4 regions of the Psychrobacter sp. Ps2 genome follow, and region 1 is predicted to be linked to each of the others. Evidence: predicted binding sites of a transcription regulator. Region 1 holds the regulator's gene; each other region holds the start of a gene.
What was found. Region 1 encodes PhoB, which activates phosphate uptake and scavenging genes when phosphate is short. Its sites were predicted from a motif close to TGTCATNAANCTGTCATAA; they were not measured.

Region 1 (4,497 bases):
GCATCGATATCTTTGCACCACGTAATACTCCCGTGCAGTCGACCACGCAAGGCGTAGTAAGCAAAGTTGGTGAGAACACCTTGGGTGGGCGCGTAGTCGTGGTAGTAGGACCTGGTGGCGCAGGACATTACTACGCCCACCTAGAAGACTATGCTGATATCTCCCCCAATGACTGGGTCAATCAGGGCGATGTGATCGGTTATGTGGGTGATAGCGGTAATGCAAAAGGAACACCGACACACGTACATTATGGTATCTATATTAATGGCAGTGCGGTCAACCCTTATCGGCTTTTGCAAAAGGATTAACGAATACAAAAAAGTATGTCGTTATCCTAATTTGAAGTCATGCTAGGTTTATATTAATCAAGAAACTGAAACCGAAAAACCAACGCTAATACAGACTAGAAATCGTATTAATTGGCAGTAACGGATCTGACATAGTTTGAAGGAAATACCACACTAAATGTCGACCCTTCCCCTTCTACTGAATCGATTTGCAATTGCGCTTCGTGCTGGTGCAGTACGTGTTTTACAATCGCTAATCCCAACCCCGTACCACCTGTTGCACGGCTACGACCTTTGTCGATACGATAGAAACGCTCTGTCAAACGGGCGATATGCTCTGACGCAATACCGATCCCATCATCTTCGACCGCGAAACGGCAGCCATCAGACGTCCTTGTCCAGCTGATAGTGATATTGCCACCCTTTGGCGTATATTTGATCGCATTGATTACTAGATTGGATAGCGCACTATTCAAGTACATCTCTGACCCGTACAGCCCATCATACGTATCTATATGCAAATGAATGATGTGTTTGTACGCTTGGTTGTAGGCCTGTGCATCGTCATAGATATTGGTCAGTAGCTTAGTCATATCTATGTAATGCAGCTCGTGTGACTCTTCGATTTCAATCTTAGACAATAGCAGTAAGTCGTTCACAATTCTGTTCATACGGGCTGTTTGCTGGGTCATCAGCTCAAAACCACGACGCCATTGCGGCGGCATATCTGGCTGATCGGAGAAATTTTCTAGGTAGCCCATCATTACCGTCAATGGTGTTCTAAGCTCATGCGAGACATTTGCGACAAAATCCTGACGCATTTGCTCTAAGTGCCGCAAGCGGGTCACATCATATACAAACAGCAGTTTTTCATCACCGAAAGGGGTCAGTTCACACTTTAAGTAGCGACTAGGATCTCGCCATGATTCTATATGGACGCCATCGTTAGGTATCGTTGTACCTTCATAATACTGGCGGAACTCAGGTACAGTGATAAAGTCAAAAATATTTTGACCTTTATCTTCTGGCTGTAGCAGCAATAAGTCTTGTGCTGCCTGATTCCACCATTCTAGACCATCATTGTTGTTGAGCAAAATCACTGCATCGCGCAAGGCTCGTAGTGCACTGCCGATTTTTTTGAGTTGCTCCGCTGTGCTTTGAGTAGATATTTGCTCTAATAGAGCTGATTGCTCACTTTGTGCTGGCGCTATCTTGTCCATTTTTTATCCTTACCACTATCCGCTGCCTCAATATTGCTGCGGCATTATTTGTACAAGATTAACTTGGCTCAATCAGGCTAGAAAATCGATAGCCTGTTCCACGTACCGTCTGTATCAATGTATCACAGTCATAAGGTCGCAGTAATTTACGTAGACGTTTAATATGCACATCGATGGTTCGGTCTTCGATGTATACATTGCCGCCCCATACCTGATCGAGCAGCTGCGTTCGTGTATAGGCGCGCTCAGGGTGACTCATAAAAAATGCCAATAGGCGATACTCTGTGGGCCCAACATCAACGATTTTACCTGCAGCTGTCACGCGCTGACTCTTAGTATCTAGACTTAACTGTCCAATTTCGATAGGTTTATCACTGCTCATCGCGCTACTGCGTCGTAGTACGGCTTTGATTCTAGAAATCAGCTCACGAGTCGAAAAAGGCTTGGTCATGTAGTCATCTGCCCCTGCATCAAGACCATGCACCTTACTGTCTTCTTCACTTTTTGCCGTTAGCATAATGACTGGTATTTCAGAGAGCAGCTCATCGTTTTTGAGCATACGACAAAAATCCACACCGCTCTTGTCACCCGGCAACATCCAGTCTAACAGTATCAGTGACGGCCTATGATCGACCACTTGCTGATGCGCCTCTGACACGTCAGCCGCTTGCAAGCTATCAAACCCAGCCATCTCTAGCGTCATGACAACCATTTCACGAATCGCAGGCTCATCTTCCACAATCAAAATTTGCTCATTATACATAGGACATTCTCGGTGTTAGAGGACAAAATCTAGCATGTAAAAAGGCGATATATACTCACCAGTCTCTACCTATTAAACGGATTAATTATGACAGCTTGATGACACTCTAAAATCAGATTTCTAGTAAAAAATTAAGCGGCCCATCATTAACGCTCGACACTTGCATATCCGCACCAAACTGACCAGTTGCCACATTTGGATACTTAGTTTTGGCATAATCGACCAGTTGTTCAAATAGCGCTTGCGCCGCAGCAGGTGCCATCGCTCCACCAAAGTCTGGTCGGCGCCCTTTGTCTGTTTTTGCCATCAAGGTAAATTGTGAGACTAATAATAGCCCACCAGCAACCTGCTGAACGTTTTTATCCAGTTTACCAAATTTGGCCGGATCATCGTCATTTTCAAAAATACGATAGGTAAGAATTTTATCAATCATGCGCTTTGCGCTTTGCAGACTATCATCAGGTCCCAAACCGATATAGGCCAATATGCCTTGCTCTATACGACCGACACACTGTTGATCGACGACCACACTAGCCTGCTTCACCCGTTGTATGAGTGCTTTCATTTACTAATTCCTTAACAGATTATGGCCATACAATAATATACTGTCCATGATAAAATACCGTCATTAACTTGACTATTATTTCTTATATTACACCTTATTTTGGTAGCCTTATTATGAATGTATTTACCACCTTACAACAGCTTGTGCCGCAGCAAAAGCTCAGTAAAGTCGCTGGACGTTTGGCCGCCAGTCGCCACCCTTATGTCAAACGCACCTTTATCCGTAGCTTTGCCAAAGCTTATAATATCAGCTTAGACGAGTACGAACGCCAAAGCCTTAACGCTTATGAAAGTTTTAATGACTTTTTTACCCGCGAGTTAAAAGAAGATGCTCGTACTATCGACGCCACGGCAAACGGTATCGTGAGCCCTGCGGACGGTATTATCTCTCAGCTAGGACAAATCGAAGACTATAAACTACTACAGGCAAAAGGTCGTCACTATGATGTCGGCCAACTACTTGCTGATAGTGAAGATGGCAGTTATTTCGCTGATGGTAGTTTTGCAACTATCTACTTAGCACCTAGCAATTATCACCGTGTGCATATGCCGTTTACTGGCACATTGACCAAGACTCGCTATGTACCTGGTACACTGTTTTCGGTCAACAATACTACGGCAGCTAACGTGCCAGACTTGTTTGCGCGTAATGAACGTCTGGTCTGTATGTTTGATACCAAGTATGGCAAAGCAGCTGTTGTGATGGTTGGTGCTATGATTGTCGCTGGTATCGAAACCGTCGCGACAGGCAAGATTGCTCGTACTGACGACATATTCGAGTCTGATCATGACATGCAGTTTGCAGCAGGCGAAGAGCTCGGACGCTTCTATCTAGGCTCAACGGCTATCGTAGTATTACCAAAAGCAGCAAAGGCTGACTGGCTAGATGGTATGCAAGCCAATAGCGTCGTGCAAATGGGTCAATTGCTAGGAATGGCAAACGCTTAATAACATGCTTGTATAAAAGCACTTAAAGTATCAGCCCAGTTAAGCGTAAATTATCATGCTTAATTGGGCTTTTTTATGCCTGCTACTTATGCAGATTTACGCATCAATCAGCCAGCCTTGCTGAGTTGCATACTCAATATTATGTGAGAGCCAATCATGAATAGGAGGAAAGCTGTCTTTGATAAATGCATGCGCACCTGCCACTTGCGAGCGCGTAACGCCAAGCTCAATCCACGTTTTACCGTTGGTATTTAGATTGAGCAAAAACGGCAATAAGCGGTCGACCACTCTGAGTAACTGACTTTCTTTGCTACTTCCTGTTTCCTGCGCTTCCCAAACCTTACTCAAATCACTAATGCCATTGCCTCGCTCACGTTGCAATCTGGCAATGCCTGCACGCTCTTCGACGTGTGCATCAGTACGGGTATCGGCATACAAAAAAGTATCGCCCGCATCAATCTCACCCAAATCATGAACCAATGCCATCTTCAGCAATTTTTCATGATTGACGTCTAGCGCAAATAATTCAGCAATCGACCAACAGGCCATCGCTAAATGCCAAGAGTGTTCGGCAGAGTTTTCTTTACGAGAGGTCTGTGTCACATAGCTACGGCGATTCACGCGTTTGAGCGCATCTAACTCCAATAAGAAATGAGTGACATCATCGATATCGATATGTGAAGTAGATTCGGAATGAGTGACTGATATAGAGCTG
Region 2 (4,497 bases), on a different contig from region 1:
AATAGACCGATGACAATCGATGGCGCTGACAATAGAATATCATTTAAAAAGCGAGTGACCTTGCCCAGCATACTGCCTTTAGAAAACTCAGATAAGTAAATACCTGTCATAAGACCAATAGGGGCACCGATAAACAATCCTGAAAACGCCAACATGACCGAACCAACAATAGCATTGCGTAAGCCGCCCGCACTCATCGGTGGCGGCGTATCAGCGGTAAAGATTGGCAACTGCACCATGCCTTGGAAACCTTCGACAAACAAAGTCACCAAAATCCATGATAACCAAAATAAGCCAAAAACCATCGCGGATATGGCAAAGCCTAGACCTAACTTGTTGGTCAAACGACGCTTGTTATACAAGCTTTGGTTATAGCGGCTAGTGCTGCTTGGCTTAGTAGGTAGTGGTGCATTGATCGCATTGTTAGCAGGCATAATATTTATTTCCCATATCTTTTATCAATATCTATCAAGGTCCAATAAATCGGTAACAGACTTATCGGTTACCTGCTTTGTGATCCATGCGCATGAGCATCAGTTTTGCTAAAGACAGCACAATGAAGGTGATGACAAATAAGATTAAGCCTAGATGTAGTAAAGACGCAAGATGCAGCTCACTTGACGCTTCAGCAAACTCATTGGCCAAGGCCGAGGTAATCGTCACGCCAGAAGTGAATAGGCTTGGACTGATATTAAACGCATTACCAATCAAGAAAGTAACTGCCATCGTCTCACCCAATGCACGACCAAGACCCAAAATCACACCACCAACGACACCAGCTTTGGTATAAGGCAAGATAATCTTGAACATGACTTCCCAAGTCGTCGCGCCCATGCCATATGCTGACTCTTTCAGTAAGTCTGGTACGACAGAGAAAACATCGCGCATAGTAGCGGCGATGAACGGTATGATCATAATGGCAAGTACTAGGGAGGCAGTAAACATACCCAGTCCCATAGGCGCACCTGCAAACAGCTTACCGATAATAGGCAAAGGCCCGACGTGCTCAATAAACCATGGCTGAATGTGATCACCAAAGAATGGCGCAAATACGAACAATCCCCACATGCCATAAATGATAGATGGGATACCAGCCAACAACTCAATGGCGATACCAAGTGGTTTTTTGAGGAACTTAGGGCACATCTCGGTTAAAAATATCGCAATACCGAAACTGACTGGAACCGCGATAACAATAGCGATAAATGACGTGACTAGGGTGCCGTAAATAGGCGCTAATGCACCGTATTCATTGGCGACTGTATCCCAGTTATTGCTGGTATAAAATCCCAAACCAAACTCTTGAATACTCGGCCATGCTCCAACAATTAGAGACACCAAAATGCCCCCTAAAGATAGGAGGACGAGTATGGCAAACGCTTTAGTAGAGTTAACAAATAAAGCGTCGTAACGTTTTTGTTTAGCCAGTTGGGACCTTAAGTCTGTCATAAGTGTCTCAGCATTGAATGGGATGAATCGAAATATTAAAAAGATGTATATCAGGTCTTAACACAACAAACTTAAACGGTATGAGTAAGCATATTTATCGAGATGTATCCATCAAATTTGCTGTGTTAAAACCTCTCAAACAACTACCGGAGAATAGTTATTCGAGAGGATAACTTGTCAGTTGCTAAATAGTATTTAGCAAAAACAAATTACTGAGCTGGCTTGTAGACAGGCTGTCCATCGCTACCTTTCACTTCGTTCCACTTCTCTTTGAACAAGGCTACTGCCGTGTCAGAGAATGGTACGTAGTCTAGTTCCATGGCGCTGTCATCACCTTGGGTATAAGCCCAGTCAAAGAAGTTCAATACGCCAGCGACTTGCTGAGGATTTTCTGGTTGCTTATGTACCAAGATAAAGGTCGCAGCAGCGATAGGCCATGCTTGGTCAGTTTCAGAGTTGGTGATGACTTTATAAAAGCCTTCTTGTTGTGACCAGTCGATATCACCTGCCGCAGCAAACGTCTCAGCAGATGGCTGTACGATGTTACCAGCTGCGTTTTTCAGCGCAGTATGTGACATCTTATTTTGCTTAGCGTAAGCATACTCAACATAGCCGATAGAGTTTTTCATGCGGTTTACGTAGCTTGAAACGCCTTCGTTACCTTTACCGCCTGCACCAGTAGCAGAGGTCGGCCATTTGACGGTTTTATCAACGCCAACAGTGTCTTTCCAGTCTGGTGAAACCTTGGCAAGATAGTCAGTGAAGTTGAAGGTCGTACCTGAACCATCTGAGCGGAATACTGTTGTGATTGGGGCATCTGGCAAGGTCAAATCTGGGTTCATCGCCTTAATCGCAGGGTCATTCCAGTTGCTAATCTTACCCAAATAGATATCAGCTAAAGTCGTACCGTCTAGCTTCAGTGCACCAGGCTCAACGCCATCAATGTTGACGATTGGTACAACACCACCGATGACTGTTGGGAACTGAATCAGACCTGCTTCGTCTAACTCTTCAGGCGTCATTGGGGCATCAGAAGCACCAAAGTCTACTGTTTTTGACTGAATTTGTTTGATACCACCAGATGAGCCAATCGACTGATAGTTGACTTGGCCACCAGTCGCAGCATTGTAATCATATGACCATTTCGCATAGATAGGCTGCGGGAATGACGCACCTGCACCTGTAATATTCATAGCGATATTTTCAGCAGATTTAAAATCTGACGTAGCAGAAGATGCTGTCTGAGAGGTTGTTTCAGCTGTTGTCACAGCGCTACTGCTAGTATCAGCAGTTGGCTCCGCCGTATCTGTTGACTTATTACACGCCGTAAGCATTAATGTACAACTGACGGCCACTGCTAATAACGAATAACGCATGTAGGACTCCTGAAGTTTAACAACGGTATAAAAAAGCATTGCTTGTGATATGCGTGTTATCTTGCCAAATCTTTATGACAGTTTAATGACAACTTCTAGAATCCTTCATTCGCTTTACATAATATTTGAATAATTCGTCTACAACCTAGTAATACTAAGCATTCTCATCTATCAACACTCAGAAAAATTATTCACAAAAATATTGAGCTGCGTACGTGACACAGAATATTTGTATCCAAATACTATTAGCCGTTGGTACAGAATTTTGTTAGTATGAAGGCTGATTTACAACACTGACAGACTCGGGGTGCGGTGTATTTTTGGCTCACTTTATTAAACTTGCTTTATCAAAGTAGTCGCCTTGATACATTCGCTGAGAGATCACCCGCCGAACCTGATGCGGTTAGTACCGACGCAGGGAAGTCTTAAGCACTTTGTTATTTATGACAAAGGGCGCGTAGAAATACATTTTTATCGTCACTACTGTCTTAGTATGCGTGATGCATAGCCAGATAAGAAGAGAGGATATCAAGCTGCGTCCAATATTTGATGAGCACCATACGCGACGATACTTTTTGGTCGAAGTTGTGGGTTCATGATATAAACTTGTCTAGATGATGGATGCCTACCCCCGCAGATACTGGCGGTGTTGATTTTATTCAAAAACCAACACGCTAGGACAGCATATGACTACTGCAGACACCACCTCAATTGCACCGAAAGCCCAAACGCATAACCCAGCCGACAACTCAATGCTTGCTTCAAATGCTGCTGACACAACCAACGTCAAAGCAGATAAAAAAGCAGATGCGCTAAAAACCCCTGCTCACCGTGCCGCAAGTGATGCCCGTTTCGAAGAAGATGCGCGCGACTTGCACCGTATTTTACCTGCCTCAAGAAAAGTCTATATCGAAGGATCAAGACCTGACATCCAAGTACCGATGCGTGAAATCAGCTTGGCTGATACACCTGTAGGCGGTACGGGAGATAAAGACGGTGAGCATAATCCACCGTTTTACGTGTATGACACCTCAGGTGTATATACCGACCCTAATGTCGATATCGACCTAACACGTGGATTGCCAAAGTTGCGTGAGAACTGGATCGCGGAACGCAATGATACCGAGCAATTAAGCGGCCTATCTAGCTCATACGGACAAGCACGTGCTCGTGATATCAGCACTGCTAACCTTAGATTTGCTCATATTGATAAACCGCGTCGCGCCAAAGCAAGACAGAACGTCACGCAAATGTACTACGCGCGCCGTGGCATCATCACTCCTGAAATGGAATATATCGCCATACGCGAAACGCAAAAGCAGCATGAACTGACCGATATGCGTCAACATGATGGCGAGAGCTTCGGTGCCAATACGCCTCAAATTATCACCCCTGAATTTGTCCGTGATGAAGTGGCGGCTGGACGCGCTATTATCCCAAACAACATCAACCACCCTGAGTCTGAGCCGATGATCATCGGGCGCAATTTCTTGGTGAAAATTAATGCTAATATCGGTAACTCAGCGTTGGGTTCGTCTATCGATGAAGAAGTGTCCAAAATGACGTGGGCCACGCGTTGGGGTGCGGATACCATCATGGATTTATCAACGGGCAATCATATTCATGAAACCCGTGAATGGCTAATCCGTAACTCTCCTGTGCCGATTGGTAC
Region 3 (4,497 bases), on a different contig from region 1:
GAGGGGGCGATCACACAACGCGGCTCAGGACACCACCAAGCAATAGGCTCATCTTCGTTAAACCAAGGAAATAGCCCTTGAGCATAGGCTGATATCAGTGTTTCAGGTGCTAAATCACCCCCCATAGCGACGATGCCAATACCATCAGGATCGATAGAAATGGGATCAGGAAAGTCATAACGCCCAAGACTTTTTAAAGTCTCAGGCGTAATGTGTTTATCGTGCTGTTGAGTAAAGTTGCCCATTTAGGCTTCTTTATCTGCAGTTAGTGTTGAATCATAAGTGTGGTCACGAGCGACGGTTTCGCCCAGTGCATCCAAGTACTTTTCAGCATCTAGCGCAGCCATACAGCCTGTACCAGCAGAAGTGATGGCTTGACGGTAAACGTGATCGGCTACGTCACCTGCGGCAAACACACCTTCAATACTGGTTTGAGTAGCATTACCATTCAAACCACTATTAACGATCAGGTAGCCATCCTTCATGTCTAATTGACCTTTGAACAAGTCAGTGTTTGGCTTATGACCAATAGCGACAAACATACCCATTGTATCTAGTTGTTTGGTGCTACCATCAATCATTGATTCGATGACGACGCCATTGACGCCCATGTCATCACCGACCACTTCTTTTACTTGATGGTTCCATTCGATTTTGACATTGCCATTTTTGGCTTTTTCAAATAGCTTGTCTTGCAGAATTTTTTCAGAGCGTAGGCTATCACGGCGATGTACTAAGGTCACTTCAGACGCAATATTAGATAAGTACAAAGCTTCTTCAACCGCTGTATTACCACCACCAATTACCGCAACTTTTTGGTTTTTATAAAAGAAACCATCACAAGTGGCGCAGGCTGATACGCCAAGCCCTCTGAACTTGGTCTCTGATTCTAGTCCCAAGTACTGTGCAGAGGCACCAGTTGAGATAATGAGCGCGTCACAAGTATAGCTACCGTTGTTACCTGTCAACTGAAAAGGACGCTCGTTTAGGTTTACTTCGTTGATATGATCATAGACCAGTTCAGTGCCGAAACGCTCAGCATGCGCTTTCATACGTTCCATCAATGCAGGACCTGTCAAATCATGCGCATCGCCTGGCCAGTTGTCGACTTCGGTAGTGGTGGTTAATTGTCCACCGACTTCCATACCAGTAACCATAACTGGCTTAAGGTTAGCGCGTGCTGCATAAACTGCGGCAGAGTAGCCAGCAGGGCCTGAGCCTAAAATAATGAGCTTTTCGTGACGTGGAGCAGTAGTGTCAGTTGCCATGAGTTGTTCCTTGCTAAATATACGAATTAAAAATGTAAGTTATAAATATAATAAAAGACGAATATCAAAAATGACTACGAATATGCTTCTTCTAATTGCTGTGTGATAATAACATAAGGGCACAGCGCACAAAGTGCAAGTTTGCTAAAACAAACACAGGTATCATTAGAATCAAAGAATAAAGAGCTTTGGAATATAAGTGCGAAAAATTATGTGTATTTTATAGAATTTAGGCAATACAGTTAGCCATATTTTGCCACTCGTGTTTCGCTAACCAGCTGTTTTCTTGCGCAAATTGTCTACTGATTTACTTTCTTACACGCTTTCTTGATAAGACTGTCGCCACTGCACCTATGTATTTGTTATTATAAGAAGTTATGCCAAGTGTAGTAGGAGCCAAGCGATAACGGTTGTTTCAAGGCTCTATGATCGGCACATGCCAAACAAACACTTCGCTCGGTACATTTATGTCAACACTTTATGTCAGCATGATTAGGCTTAGTCATGCATTGGCGACCATTTAGTATTAATAACAAGGCAGATCTTACGTGATATCAGCACCGCTTATTGAGTATTTAAAAAAGGGAATGTTTACCCTCCTTGGGTTAATACTGGCCGTTTATCTGTTTGTCATTTTGATGACTTATACAGGCAACGATCCTAGCTGGTCGCACATCAGTAGTGATATGACCACGATTAATAACATGGGCGGCGAGGCAGGCGCATGGTTGTCCGATTTGCTTTATAGCTTTTTTGGGTTTGGTGCTTGGTGGTTTTTGGCATTTGTGGTTTATGAATCTATCTTGATTTGGTGGGAAAACAAGCCAACGTTTTGGCTCATGCGATTGGTCGCTTATGTGTTTTTACTATTAAGTGCTAGCGCATTATTTGCACAATTGGTCTCTCTAGTTCAGCAAGTCACAAACCCTGACGCAATCGGCCTCGAAGGCGTCGCTGGTGGTATCATCGGGCTAGAACTACAAGCGCGTTTGGCACAGCTGCTATCGCAGTGGGGGAGTGTGGTTTTCTTAGCAGTATTCGTTGTGATTACCGCTACGTTTGCCTTTAATATCCATTGGATGACGATATATCAAAAGGTTCGTGCATTATCATGGCTTGGCTCAGGTGTAAAAAGTCAGAATGCTATCGACGTTACTGAACCGAGCACTAAATTACAAGATGATACCCAGAACTTAGAAGAATCGGTAGATAAAAAAGTAGAGCATGAGCAGCTACCACTTGAGTTGCAATCTGCTGAAAATACTAGCGGTACTCAAGACGTCAGCAGTAGTGGACGTTTCGGTAGTGTATTGTCAGACTTTTTGGCAACATCAGGGTTGGCAGATAGTGTCAAAGCCTCCGTCATCGCAGCAAAAGCAGCAGCGACACCTAATAGCTCAAAAGGTGAGCATGTAGTTACCGATACAGGCTCGCTTAATAACTCTACTGATAATACGGTCAATAATACAGCCCAGCCATTAGCCTCAAATACACCTGTTGCTCGCAAAGTTGAGCCAAGCTTTGCGTGGAATGATGCCAATACTGTCGATGATTTACTCGCAAGTGAGCAAATGGTTTATAATGCCAATAGCATGGACAGCTCGGCTATGCCTGTACCTAACTATTCCCAAGCGGGTACTAGTAGTACAGCATCGTTAGAGAAATCAGTACCTGCTACTGTTGTGACCACTACAACGATGGAAGCGGTTGATCAACCAGATATACATGATAAAGAATCACTAGCTCAGCCATCAGTTGATGAGTCAGTGAGCAGTAATTTAGCCAGTCAGCCAGTCATTGAACCTGCTGATCCTAAAATCTCTACGACACATGAGACTGAGGAAGTAGATAAGTTGGCAGAAGCATGGTTGGCAGAGCATGCTAACATATCAGAACCTACTGAATCTGTTGTAGGAACGTATGAAGACTCTAAGCCTGTTCAGGAAATCATAGCAGCTGAGCCAATAGTACAAGAGAAAAACCCAGAACCTATCTTAGAAGAGCCTATTAGCTTTGCACAGGAGTCAGCCAATCAACTGTCTGATACGCCTGTAGAGTTGCCACATACTGAAAAAACAGCAGTAGCCCCTGAGCCTGAAGTTGCTCCGGTAACAGTAGAGACTGAGCCTGCATTGCCAGATGTGCCAGATGTGTCAGACATGACACCAACCAATACGCCTCCTGCCAATCCAAAAGCAGCGCCAACGGTGGAAGCGACCAGTCCAGTCTCGAATATACAGCCTGAGCCTAAAACGCCCGCGCAACCATCTGTTAGTTTTGCTGTCCCAGAGGGCGATAGCAGCAACCATATCACTGATATGATGCCAGAGGACGACAGTGATGACGACATTAATGTACCGGTCATGCCTCATATTAGTGATGATGCAGCTTTTAGTCAAAAGTCACGCTCGATGCAAACGGCAGCTTATCGCAGCAGCCTGACGCCTATTCCAGAAGTGTCTATATTGGATAAGCCAGATCCTGATCGTAAGCCTAGCTATACTGTGGCTGAGCTTGAAAAACTGTCTGAATTGTTAGAAATTAAACTACAAGAATTTAACGTAAAAGCCTCTGTGGTTAATGCTATTCCAGGGCCTGTCGTCACCCGTTTTGAAGTAGAGTTGGCTGCTGGGGTGAAGGCTAGTAAAGTCACAGGTATCTCGCGTGATTTAGCGCGCTCACTATCGATGGCTTCTTTGCGTGTGGTAGAAGTGATTCCGGGTAAACCGTATATCGGTATCGAAGTGCCTAACAAGAAACGTGAAATGGTACGCTTGATTGAACTGCTCAATACAGAAACGTTCAAAGACCCGAAAGCGCAGATTAGCATGGCAATGGGTAAAGACATTGGTGGTAACCCAATCATTACCGACCTTGCGCGTGCGCCGCATATGCTAGTCGCTGGTACCACAGGTTCTGGTAAATCAGTATTGGTCAACTCAATGCTACTATCGATGCTACTCAAATATACACCCAATGAGCTGCGTCTTATCTTGATTGATCCAAAGCAGCTTGAGCTTGCTAACTATAATGATATTCCGCATTTGCTAACGCCAGTAGTCACAGATATGACGGAAGCGGCCAGTAGCTTGTCATGGTGCGTGGCAGAGATGGAACGTCGCTATCAACTGATGAGTTTACTCAAAGTGCGTAAGCTTAATGAGTTTAATAAAAAGGTCATTGCTGCTGAAAAATCAGGTAATCCAATGCTCGATCCTCTATGGCGTCC
Region 4 (4,497 bases), on a different contig from region 1:
CGCCAATTTCGATAATAGCGATGTCATACCCTTCGCCACTGGCAAGGATTTTGTTTTTGATTTCATCAGTAATATGCGGAATAACCTGTACAGTACCGCCTAGATACTCACCACGGCGTTCTTTATTCAATACATTCTGATAAATACGGCCACTGGTAAAATTATTACTCTTACTCATTTTTGAGTGACGCAAGAAGCGCTCGTAATAACCCAAATCTAAATCGGTCTCTGCGCCATCTTCAGTGACGAATACTTCACCATGCTGAAACGGGCTCATTGTACCTGGATCAACGTTAATATACGGATCCATTTTGGTCATCGTGACAGTCACGCCACGTGCTTCTAAGACCGCTGCAAGAGAAGCTGCGGTGATACCTTTTCCTAGTGAGGACACTACCCCACCGGTCACGAATATAAACTTGGTCATAGTACTCTGTCGGTAATTGGTAAAGAAGGATTTTACTAAAAATACGCCATAAAATATAGGGCAAAAATGCAAACTGTCTGAAACTCTTATGTTTTCGTGCTGGTAGCAAACATTTTTCTATTATTAAAACGCTACGCAACAAAAAACTCACCCCGAAGGATGAGTTTTTTATTCAGATTCTAATGGTTAGATTAGAATAAGTATTCTAGACCACCACCAACTACTACTACATCAACATCACCTTTACCGCCTACATAAGGCTTATCGTCTGTACCTGTAGGTTGGACGTTTTCAGCTTTGTTCATACCCGCATAAGCATGAGCGATGATGTTGTCTTTGAAGAAGTATTTACCCCCGACCACTATTTGGTCTGAATCAGCGTTGTCGACGCCATCTAGGTTCGAGGTATTGTTGTACTGAGTATAGATGGTTGCTGGACGAGCAAAGTTGGCTAAACCCATTGCTGCACTAAGAACAAAACCTTTCTCTTTTTCGGTATCACCCTCGTAGTCAAAATCTGCTACTTGATACAATGCACCTAAAGTAATAGGAGCGGCCATGTATTTACCTAGATCGACAGTCGCTGTACCACGGATGATATCACCATCGATGTTTTGATCTTTATCATATGCCACACCAGCAGTAAAGCCAGTACCTTGATCAAACATCATTGCAGCGCCGAATCCGTCATCTTTGTTGCCATTTGCTTCATCAGAACTATACATTACAGAAAGCTGTAATGGTAGGTTATTATATTTTGGAGTCTTCCAAACAATTGAACTCTTAATACGGCTACTATCAGCCATATTTAAGCCACCTTGCGACTCATTTGACTCAAGTTTGTTACCACCTAAATTATCCCAGTAACCGTCATTTACGATTACATTATTTACATAATCTAAAGTAGATTGGTTTTTACCAGCACGGATCTCACCAAAGTTTTTGTTCACGACACCAAGATATGTATCACGGTTAGTGAAACCATCTTTATCACCGTCAACACGAGTACCATACTCTAGCTGATAGATAACGTCAGTGTTGGCAGTTAAGGCTTCAGAGCCTTTGATACCGATACGTGAAGAGTTAGAGTTAATCTCTACAGTGTCTTCATCATAATCATTCGTGCTACCAGCTGCATCAAACTCAGCATTTACATAGTCGGCAGTAACAAATGCTTTACCATATAAGGTAGGAGCGGCATTGGCTGCAGAAACAGATAGAGCAGCAACGGCTGTAGCTAAAAGTAGTTTTTTCATGGGGTATCTCCACTTTACAATTGTAGTAATGAGCAAGCTGTTATTAGCTGGCGCCCATAATGGTATCGTCACAAATCCTCAAAGATATAATGTGTAACTGGCTACCGAGATTAGTCAGAAACAAGTGTGGCGAAGTTCTATTACAGTAAGATGAAAAAAACCATGATTTACATAACTGGGATTAAAAAAGTAACTGCCATGTAATCTTTAGTTTTTATCCTTCCATTGCGTAACATCCGTTACCAAACTCATACTTCGAATACAAGCATAACAACTTTGACATAATTTGCAACATATTTTTTTGCCTTTTCGATACAACTATTATCAAATAACAGATACTTTATTTTATTTGAACGATTGTGAAAAAACTTCTACTTACTCAATTAGATACAAATAATATTGGTTAATACAATTACTAATATTCTTAAATTTTTATAATAGACATCGAATAATAGTCCAAAATAAAGCGCTACTTACTAAAAAATAAATAGCGCTAATTAAGAAGTTAATAATCTATTTGAGCAAATTTATCAGTTACAAACGAGCAAGACTGACTGGCATACTTGCTCACCAAATGTGCTCAAATACCTGTCATATTTAGTCTATTGTTCTAAGCGTTTGCTTTGAGATCCAAACGTGCTTGATGCAACAATGGCTCAGTATAACCACTAGGCTGTGCGCGGCCTTTGAATACTAAATCACAGGCGGCTTTGAATGCATAAGAGCTATCCAAGTTATCTGCCATTGATTGATAGTCATCATCGCCTGCATTTTGCTCATCGACGACCTTGGCCATGCGTTTCATCGTATCCATCACTTGCTGCTCACTAACCACGCCATGATGCAACCAGTTGGCAATATGTTGGCTTGAGATACGCAAAGTAGCACGATCTTCCATGAGACCGACATCATTGATATCAGGCACCTTGGAGCAACCAACGCCTTGATTTACCCAGCGTACGACATAACCCAAGATACCTTGAGCATTGTTTTCAAGCTCTTGCTGCTTTTCTTCATCAGTCCAATCGGTATTTTTCGCTAATGGAATGGTCAAGATATCATCCAAGCTAGCACGCTCGCGTGATTTCAGCGTGTCCTGTACATCAGCTACGCTGACTTGATGATAGTGTATGCTATGCAAGGTAGCGCCCGTTGGTGATGGTACCCATGCAGTGCTAGCACCAGACTTAGGATGAGCAGCCTTAGTATCCATCATCTCTTTCATCTCATCAGGCTTGGCCCACATGCCCTTACCGATTTGCGCACGACCTTGTAGGCCTGTCTCTAGACCGATATCGACGTTCCACTGCTCGTAAGCAGGCTGCCATGCTTGCGACTTCATCTCGCCTTTTGGTACAAATGGACCTGCATTCATGCTGGTATGCATCTCGTCACCAGTACGGTCTAAGAAACCTGTGTTAATAAAGATAACGCGCTCTTTGGCTTGGCGGATTGCTTCTTTTAAGTTGACCGTCATACGGCGCTCTTCGTCCATGATGCCGATTTTGAGCGTATTGCGTTCTAGACCTAACAGATCCTCTGATGCATTAAATAAGTCATTGGCCATTTTAACTTCTTCAGGGCCATGCATTTTTGGCTTCACGATATACATTGAGCCTTGACGCGAGTTTGATAGCTCGTTTTTGCCTTTAATATCATTAAGTGATAATAGGGGCGTGATTAGGCCATCCATTAAGCCTTCAAATATTTGCTCTTGGCCCTCGCCTAGATCGACTAAGATGGCAGGGTTCTGCATTAAGTGACCGACGTTACGAATCAACAATAGCGAACGACCTGGTAAGATCAGCTTGCCACCATCTGGCGTGTTATATTCACGATCTGGATTTTGCTTACGCGTACGCGTTTTGCCACCCTTTTCAAAGGTTTCCTGTAGGTCGCTATTCATCAAGCCAAGCCAGTTACGATAGACTTCGACTTTTTCTTCTGCATCTACCGCAGCGACTGAGTCTTCACAATCCTGAATGGCTGTCATAGCCGACTCAAGCAGTACGTCCTTGATGTTTGCTGGATCGTCTTTACCCACTGGATGATTACTATCGATTTGAATCTCAGCATGCAAGCCGTTGTTCTTTAACAGTATACCTGTAGGAGTTTCAGCGTCACCGACAAAACCGACAAACTTAGCCGTATCTTTTAGCTCGGTACTGCTATCACCTTGTACGACTTCTAGCTTGCCATCGACTACTTTAAAACCAGTCACATCATTGTAAGAACCTGATGCTAGTGTAAAGTGCTCATCTAAGAACGCTTTAGCGTAAGCGACAACAGCAGCACCGCGAATAGGATTATAGCTACCACCCGCTTCTTGACCATTTTCACTACTGATAACATCGGTGCCATACAAAGCATCGTATAAGCTACCCCATCGCGCATTGGTCGCGTTAAGCGCATAACGAGCGTTACGAACTGGTACGACTAGCTGCGGCCCTGCGATGTGTGCAATTTCGTCATCGACGTTTTTGGTATCAACCGTAAATGCTTCGCCTTCAGGTAGCAAATAACCAATTTCTTGTAGAAATGTCTTATAAGCTGGATAGTCGATTTCGCCATCTTTTGCAGGATTATCTAGATGCCATTGGTCAATTTGCGCTTGAATCTTGTCACGAGTCGCAAGTAACGCTTTATTACGCGGGGTAAACTCTTTAATAACCTTTTCGAAACCTGACCAATAATCGTCTGAATCCACACCGACTTTCGGTAGTACTTCGTTTTCAATAAAGTCATATAACTGCTGATCGATGGCAAGACTGCCTTTTTGAATACGATTGGTGTTAGAAGACTGGCTCATATTGT

Region 2: pstS (phosphate ABC transporter substrate-binding protein PstS) is a predicted target of PhoB. The motif match lies at 2,898-2,916, and genes of this name have one in related genera.
Region 3: I3254_RS05945 (DNA translocase FtsK) is a predicted target of PhoB. The motif match lies at 1,747-1,765, and genes of this name have one in related genera.
Region 4: I3254_RS06200 (porin) is a predicted target of PhoB. The motif match lies at 1,821-1,839, and genes of this name have one in related genera.

Annotation. Positions count from the first base shown of each region.
Region 1 is NZ_JADQAM010000028.1:24,185-28,681, forward strand. Features, by position in the region: gene I3254_RS01500 (M23 family metallopeptidase) at 1-308, shown strand, start outside; gene phoR (phosphate regulon sensor histidine kinase PhoR) at 416-1,507, opposite strand; gene phoB (phosphate regulon transcriptional regulator PhoB) at 1,566-2,270, opposite strand; gene dtd (D-aminoacyl-tRNA deacylase) at 2,383-2,835, opposite strand; gene asd (archaetidylserine decarboxylase) at 2,949-3,782, shown strand; gene I3254_RS01525 (HD domain-containing protein) at 3,879-4,497, opposite strand, start outside.
Region 2 is NZ_JADQAM010000058.1:174,446-178,942, reverse strand. Features, by position in the region: gene pstA (phosphate ABC transporter permease PstA) at 1-434, opposite strand, end outside; gene pstC (phosphate ABC transporter permease subunit PstC) at 496-1,449, opposite strand; gene pstS (phosphate ABC transporter substrate-binding protein PstS) at 1,659-2,825, opposite strand; TPP riboswitch at 3,119-3,263, shown strand; gene thiC (phosphomethylpyrimidine synthase ThiC) at 3,578-4,497, shown strand, end outside.
Region 3 is NZ_JADQAM010000048.1:61,304-65,800, reverse strand. Features, by position in the region: gene aat (leucyl/phenylalanyl-tRNA--protein transferase) at 1-245, opposite strand, end outside; gene trxB (thioredoxin-disulfide reductase) at 246-1,268, opposite strand; gene I3254_RS05945 (DNA translocase FtsK) at 1,817-4,497, shown strand, end outside.
Region 4 is NZ_JADQAM010000049.1:53,642-58,138, forward strand. Features, by position in the region: gene I3254_RS06195 (CTP synthase) at 1-427, opposite strand, end outside; gene I3254_RS06200 (porin) at 619-1,683, opposite strand; gene I3254_RS06205 (malate synthase G) at 2,294-4,492, opposite strand.